Regions from separate parts of the Priestia sp. RMT2NF4 genome, predicted to be linked through region 2. Evidence: riboswitches for the same ligand, from Rfam matches in the RefSeq annotation. Region 2 holds a riboswitch; the other holds the start of a gene.
What was found. A riboswitch is a leader RNA that binds a small molecule or an ion and turns the genes downstream of it on or off. The one in region 2 is predicted to bind ZMP and ZTP.
Positions count from the first base shown of each region.

Region 1 (3,891 bases), on a different contig from region 2:
AATAAAAACACGAGCACCGGCTCGTGTTTTTTATTTAGATTTAAAATTTTCTTGATTGATTTGTTCAGCTTCTTTCATATATCGGTTAGATTTGCCACTTTTAATTCCCCAGTAATAAAAGGCTAATGATACGCAAGCAATCACTAGCATATCCCATCCGAAAGGTAAAATATTTTTGCCTCCGAATTTTTCGCTTCCTATGTAGGAAATAAAAATCATGCACGCTAAATAGATAAGCATCCAAGCCCCGGTTAAAAATTCTTTTTTAAAGCCCACCCATTTATTTTTCGCTTGGTAATAAAAATAAACTGGCAGGCCAATTGCCATAATAAAAATCACTTCACCTGTAAGTGGCCACCTTGCCCAGTAAAGCGTCAAAGAAGCAAAAACGAAGCCGCATGGCGCAATAACTGATGCCCCTTTTAAATAAAATGGACGGTAAAAGTGTGAAGCCGTTTTTCTTAATGTTATAAGCGCTACAGGGCCCATAATATAAGAGATAAGCGTCGCTACTGAGATCACTTCTGCTAAGACACCCCATCCTCTAAATAAAAAGAGAAACAAAAAGCAGGCTGCTAAATTTAGCCACATAGCTGGGCGCGGGACATTGTAAAGTGGATGAAGAGTACCAAATATCTTTGGCAAATATCCATTTTGCTGCATCCCGTATAACATTCTAGAAGTCGTTGCCGTATATGTAGCACCTGTGCCGGAAGGAGAAACAAATGCATCTGCGTATAACACAATTGTTAGCCAGTTAATTCCAAGCGCAATCGCTAAATCAGCAAAAGGAGAATTAAAATTCAAATGATTCCATCCATCCGCAATTGATGACGGACTTACTGCTCCGATAAAAACAATTTGTAATATAATGTATACAATTCCAGCAATAAAAATTGAACCAATTACAGCTACCGGAATCGATTTATTAGGTGACTTTGCTTCTCCTGCCATATTTACAGGACTTTGAAACCCATTAAATGCAAACACGATACCTGATGTTGCCACTGCCGTTAAAACACTCGCCCATCCGTAAGGTGCTACCCCATGCTCACTTGAAAAGTTCCCGCTATGAAAACCAGCAAAAAATAAAGCCCCTGCCGTTAAACCAGGAATAATTAATTTAACAATCGTAATAAATGAGTTTGCTTTAGCAAAGAGATTTACCGTCCAATAGTTCACAAAAAAGTAAATGAATAATAACAGAGACGCAACTGCCAACCCCTTGGACGTTAAAATGCCATTGTCTACTAATTCATGAGTCCAGCGAGCCCATTTCCACGGCCAAGTACTCATATATTGCACAGATGCAATAGCCTCCACTGTTATCGTTGAAGCGATTGAAATCCAGTTAGCCCAAGCAGCCAAAAATCCAATAAATGATCCGTGTGAATACTGAGGATATTTAACCATCCCCCCTGCTTGCGGAAACATCGCGCCCAGTTCAGCGTACGATAGGGCAATGGTCAAAATAACTACCATTCCAATAACCCATGAAAAAATAGCCGCGGGTCCTGCAATTTGAGCTGCTTTCCATGCTCCAAACAGCCATCCTGAACCGATAATCGAACCTATGCCTGTCATGGTTAAAGCAAATGTTCCCATCTTCCTTTGCATATTGCTCATCCAAATCTACTCCTCTTCCCTAGGAAAATAAAAAAAACACTTGCGAAATTTTCTCAAGTGTTTGCCCAGGCGCGCGGCTTATACGCTATATGCTCCCCCATGGTCATCCATGTTGCGCCAGTCACATATAGGAATATATTTTTTATCAGTATATAACATTCATTACTATTACTCAATACACAAAAATGTTTACATTACTTTTACAAAAGTAATGAATTATTCGTAAAATTCCGAATAAATCTTCTTAAAATCTCTTCCTAATTACAAAAAACAACTAAAACTCTAACCTTGCTTATTATTTGATTCTTTTACTTCACGAGCATATCATCTTCTAAAAATTATATTAATATATATTATTCATTTACAAAATACGAATTAACATCTATATATCCATAGAATTCTTGCACTAGCCCCTTTACTTATATACAATATGAAGAAAAGATACTAAAGTAAACTGCCCACCACTTAGCTACGCTTGAAGTGGGAGACTTCTTTTGGGAAAACGTTAACACCTACATATCATGCACTTCGCAACGAATGAAGTACTTCGAGCAAACTTCTCTGTTTACGCAAGCAAAAAACAGGGAAAATTACGAAAAAAGATTGTTAGAGGGATGCTTATGAATTATGCAAATGTAAAAGTTCTTTATTTTGATGACGACGGAACCATTCCAAATCACCCTCGTCTTCCAGTTTTGTTGTATGAACACGTATTTATTAGTAAGAAAGAGAAAGTAGAGAGCATTTTTAATTCTCACAACTGGAAAAACAGCTGGGTAGGCGGCATATATGATTTTCACCATTACCACAGCAATTCTCATGAAGCACTAGGTGTAATTAGCGGATCTGCACGCTTAAAACTAGGTGGACATATGGGAGAAAATATCGTGGTGCATGCTGGGGATGTACTCGTACTCCCTGCAGGTACAGGACATATGCGTCTGCAGTCAACTGCTGATTTTAAAGTGGTTGGAGCTTATCCAGAGGGCATGGATTACAACTTACGAACAGGAAAACAAACGGATCGCCCTCACGTATTTGATGAAATTGCACAAGTACCTATTCCTACAACAGATCCTGTTTATGGCGACAAAGGACCATTGACAGAGTGGTGGAACTAGACAAGCACTTATTGTCTAGTTTTTTTATTTGCTCGTTTTTATAGCTTCCATAAATCTATATTTGAACATACAAATTCTTTTTCTTTAATGCAATAGCAATATACTTTATCTCATCGAGAAAACTACCTTTCTTCTTTTCCGTTCTTTTTTTGTTTCAAAGGCAACTGCGCTTAGGTTCTCCCCTGCTTTTTCTTCCCTAATCATTTCAAATATCTTCTTCTCATACCCTTTTTTTGTTTTTCTAAAAAAATTTTCGTAATTTATAACGAAATTTTCAAAAAACTTATTGCTTTACTATGTCAGACTTGCTATCATAGTGAACATTGTTAGATAAATTTTAGAGGAGGAGTAAAAATTGAACAGAAAATTCATAATATTTATTTTATTCATCATTCCGTTTATTGCTCAATTCGCTTTTTTACCTTTTGTAAATAACATTCATCCAATTATTTTTGGATTACCTATTTTGCATTTATGGTTATTTTTATGGGTCTTCTTAACGCCTGTGTGTACATTTATCATTTATCGTTTACAAAAATCTTGGGGGGACATTGAATAATGCAAGGAAATTTAACCGCACTTTTAATCACATCAGCAATTGTTCTTGTCGTTATCGCCATTGGCTTTATAGCAGGACGTGACAAATCATCTAGAAGCTCCGTTGAAGAGTGGGCTGTAGGGGGAAGACGTTTTGGAAGCCTGCTCGTCTGGCTTTTAGTAGGAGCAGATTTATATACTGCTTATACATTCCTAGGTCTTACAAGTACAGCTTATCAAGGAGGAAGCATCGCATTTTTTGCCATTCCTTACTCTGTTTTAGCCTTTTTAATTTCATACTTTTTTCTTCCAAAACTTTGGACTGTTGCTAAAAAGCACAAACTTACTACACTTGCTGATTATGCTAGAGAACGTTTTAGCAGTAAATTTCTCTCCTCTTTAATTGCCATAGTAGGTGTATTGATGCTTATTCCATATATCGATCTTCAGCTTAGCGGTATTCAAGATACTCTTCGCGTTGCAGGAACTGGCTACATTAATGTAAAAGCTGTCGTTATTCTTTCATTCTTTCTTGTGGCTCTTTATACTTTTTTCAGCGGAATTAAAGGTCCCACTTATACGGCAATTATTAAAGATATTTTAGTAT
Region 1 covers NZ_JBLQZO010000003.1:212,035-215,925, reverse strand. The annotation lists gene ACMX9J_RS14615 (APC family permease) at 31-1,626, opposite strand; ZMP/ZTP riboswitch at 1,683-1,761, opposite strand; gene ACMX9J_RS14610 (cupin domain-containing protein) at 2,148-2,747, shown strand; gene ACMX9J_RS14605 (DUF3311 domain-containing protein) at 3,103-3,306, shown strand; gene ACMX9J_RS14600 (sodium:solute symporter family protein) at 3,306-3,891, shown strand, end outside.
Region 1: another riboswitch for ZMP and ZTP. It lies ahead of ACMX9J_RS14615 (APC family permease); the one in region 2 lies ahead of ACMX9J_RS02950 (phosphoglycerate dehydrogenase).

Region 2 (3,891 bases):
AAAAGAACTTTGGATGCTACTGCAAAGTTCTTTTCATAAACACTTACCGTTTGTTAAGAACTGTATTAAATATGAAATAGCTCATACACTTCTCATACAATCGCTAAGACCTATTCAGTTAACAGTCCTTCTTACGTTTTTTCTCAAACCATCCATATGCAATTTCAGCTTCAATTTCTTTATTTCCTGGAGAAACTAAGAAAATAACGTATGAACCGTTGTTTGGAAAGATAAATTTGCCGTCTTCATCACTTACTAATGTACTTTTCGGCGGAACAACACGGTTAAATACGTTTACCCCTTTAGTAGGAAAGCCTTTTACCATTTCTGCAAATTTAATTTTCCCTTTTGGTTTTGAACGTAGTGTAGTATTTGCTGGACTCACATTATCTGAAGTTGTTCCTTTTCCAGGCGGGATAGAGTTAAACCAAATTTCAGCAGTAAAAGGTTCGTTGGAATAGTTAGTGATAGTAAAAGCATTCACAAATAAATCTACTCCAGAGCCGGAAGGGTTAACTAACCCGCCCCAAGCATTTCTATTTCCACCGAAACGAATAGGCTCAGTTTGTCCAACAAAATAGTCTCCTTTTAACGATTGATATAAAGGATTAGGTATATTCACCGCTTTAATATACGGTTTGTTCGACTCGTAATTTGACATACAATCATCTCCTTTTTGTATTATATTTTATGAGTTTTTTCTGTAAATACTTGGACACATGCATATATAAATATATTTAATCTTTATATAAATGCAAAAAGATAGACCCGGTACTGAGTCTATCTTTTCCTATCGCTTTTACAAAAAAAATTTCCTCTTGGCCCTTTCCTTACTAATGCCCTCGTCGACTGCTGGCGTATAAACGGATTGTTTTTTGACTTTATATTCCGATGCTTTTTTAATCCGTCTACTATCCCTTCTTAAAGTAGTAATCACCTATTCTTTTGTAGTCATAAAATGAAGAATCCTTACCTTTTTTTCACAATACTCAATAATTTCATAACAGGTTGTGAGGATATCATGTCTAGACAGTTCTATTTCATCCAATACAAACTTTGAAAGCTGCTTTTGCAGAACCTCCAGCTTTTTGCTGTCTTCTTCATCGATCCACAGTCCTTCCGTAATACATACATCTGCTAGTTTGTTAATAGATTGAGCCGTCCAGTTTAAGCCGGCTGAAGAAACGGTTATTGTCAGTAAATCATTTTTTATAGCTAAAATAACCTGACACACATGGGTATAGGCATCAACTTTCTTTTGGATAAATGCTTTGCGAAGCTCTTGCTTGTATTGCTCTTTCGACACCGCTATAGCTACGACAGACGTAATGAAAGTTCCTGCCAGCGCGATGAGTGACCCTATCAAAATCCCTATCATTTCTCCTGACAAAACGTTCACCTCTTTAAAGGTATTTCTATATGCTATGGGAATGAAGGAAATGATATGAAGATAAGTACCATGTAAAAACAGCCCTAACTTAGAAAAGTTAGGGCTGAAACACTAAAATAGGATGATAACCAAATTAGATAATGCGACTTGTAATAATTCCTTCAATTTGACCAATTTTTTCTTCTAGCTCAGGCACAATCTCGTCACTTACTTGATTGTCAATATCGATCATTGTATACGCATATTCACCGCGGCTTCTGTTCACCATATCTGCGATGTTTAAATTGTAGTTTGAGAATACTTGCGTAAGTTGTCCTACCATATTCGGTACGTTGTGATGGAAAGCAGCTACGCGTTTTTTCCCAGTGTAAGGAAGAGATGCATTCGGGAAGTTCACTGAATTTTTAACGTTTCCTGTTTCTAAGAAATTTTTCACTTGACGTGCTGCCATTACCGCACAGTTTTCTTCTGATTCTTGAGTTGATGCCCCTAAATGAGGAATTGGCACAACATTTTTCATGTTCAAGACATTTTGATTTGGGAAATCTGTAATATATCGACCAACTTTTCCACTTTCAAGAGCAGCTTTCATATCTTCTTCGTTTACAAGCTCACCGCGTGAGAAGTTCAAAATATGAACATCTGGTTTCATGATGCTAAACGTCTCTTTATTGAAAACACCTTTTGTATCGTCCGTTAATGGAACGTGAACCGTAATATAGTCAGATGCTGCAAATAGTTCTTCTAGAGACATTGCACGCTGTACGTTGCGAGACAAATTCCAAGCTGTATTAACAGAAATGAATGGATCAAAACCAATTACGTCCATATCTAAATCAAGCGCGTCGTTTGCTACAAGAGCACCAATTGCACCTAAACCAATAACGCCTAATGTTTTACCTTTGATTTCTTTTCCAACAAACTGTTTTTTACCTGCTTCAACTAACTTAGGAATTTGATCACCTTGGCCGTCTAATCCTTTTGTCCATTCAACTCCAGCAAATAAGTTACGAGAAGAAGCCATAATTGTAGTTAAAACCATTTCTTTTACTGCGTTTGCATTAGCTCCTGGCGTATTAAATACAACGATACCTTGCTCCGTGCAAGCGTCCACCGGTATATTGTTAACCCCTGCTCCAGCTCGTGCAATAGCTTTTAAATTTTGGTCAAATGCCATGCTGTGCATGTTAAAGCTACGCACGACAATCGCATCTGGATTTTCGCTGTCGTTGTCAATTTGATAACCTTCTTGATTAAAAACATTTAGACCTTTTTGTGCAATGTTGTTTAATGTTTTGATTGTTTGTACTTTTTCTAATGTTAATGTGCTCATTTTGTACTCTCCTCTGATTATCATCGTAGTTTTACATGTTTTTACCTTTGGATAAAGGAACTTCATTTTTAATTTTTTTAAAAGTCTGGTTTTTTAGCCTACATGTCTGATAACTTCTATATCCTCTCCCCCTAAACAGAAAGAGGTAAGAGATATGTATTAATCCCTTACCTCTGCCCAGGCGAACGGCTACGTCACTATATGCTTCCTCACGGTTATCCGCGTTTCGCCAGTCACATATAGTCTTTGAAATTAAGTATATTCTAGCAAACTCTTTCAGAACGTTCAACCTTTTTTTAAAAGTTTGCTTTTTTCAGTCTAATTTTTAATCTCTTTGGTGAATCTCCTAATATATTGACAAATACCCTAATACATGTTAAATAAAAAGAGTGATTAGCACTCTATCTATTCAAGTGCTAATTATTTTGTAAGCCCTATTTGGAAAGGAGAACTTCTTATGTCAAAAAAAGAATTTAAAGCCGAATCAAAGCGATTATTAGAGATGATGATTAATTCCATCTATTCTCAAAAAGAAGTATTTTTGAGAGAACTTCTATCAAATTCAAGCGATGCAATTGATAAAATTTATTACAAAGCTTTAACAGACGACTCCTTGCGTTTTAACAAAGAAAGCTATTACATAAAAGTAACACCCGATAAAACTAACCGTACCTTAACCATTACGGATACTGGAATTGGCATGACGCAGGAAGAGCTTGAAAGCAGCTTGGGCACAATTGCGAGAAGCGGTTCTCTTGCATTTAAAAACGAAAATGAAACAAAGGATGGGCACACGATTATCGGCCAATTCGGCGTTGGGTTTTACGCAGCGTTTATGGTGGCAGATGTCGTAACCGTAATTAGTAAAGCGTTAGGCAGCGATGAAGCCTATAAATGGGAATCTACTGGTGCTGATGGTTATACAATCGAACCTTGCGAAAAAGAAACGGTCGGAACTCAAATTATTTTAAAAATTAAAGAAAATACAGAAGATGAAACGTATGATGAGTATCTAGAAGAGTATCGTTTAAAAGAAATCATTAAAAAGTATTCAGACTTTATCCGCTACCCGATTAAAATGGACATAACGGAAAAACGTCCTAAAGAAGGTTCTGATAACGAGCTAGAAGATTATACAGAAGAACAAGTTATCAACAGCATGGTACCG
Region 2 covers NZ_JBLQZO010000001.1:592,798-596,688, reverse strand. The annotation lists gene ACMX9J_RS02960 (DUF6143 family protein) at 119-661, opposite strand; gene ACMX9J_RS02955 (hypothetical protein) at 938-1,399, opposite strand; gene ACMX9J_RS02950 (phosphoglycerate dehydrogenase) at 1,524-2,723, opposite strand; ZMP/ZTP riboswitch at 2,892-2,970, opposite strand; gene htpG (molecular chaperone HtpG) at 3,181-3,891, shown strand, end outside.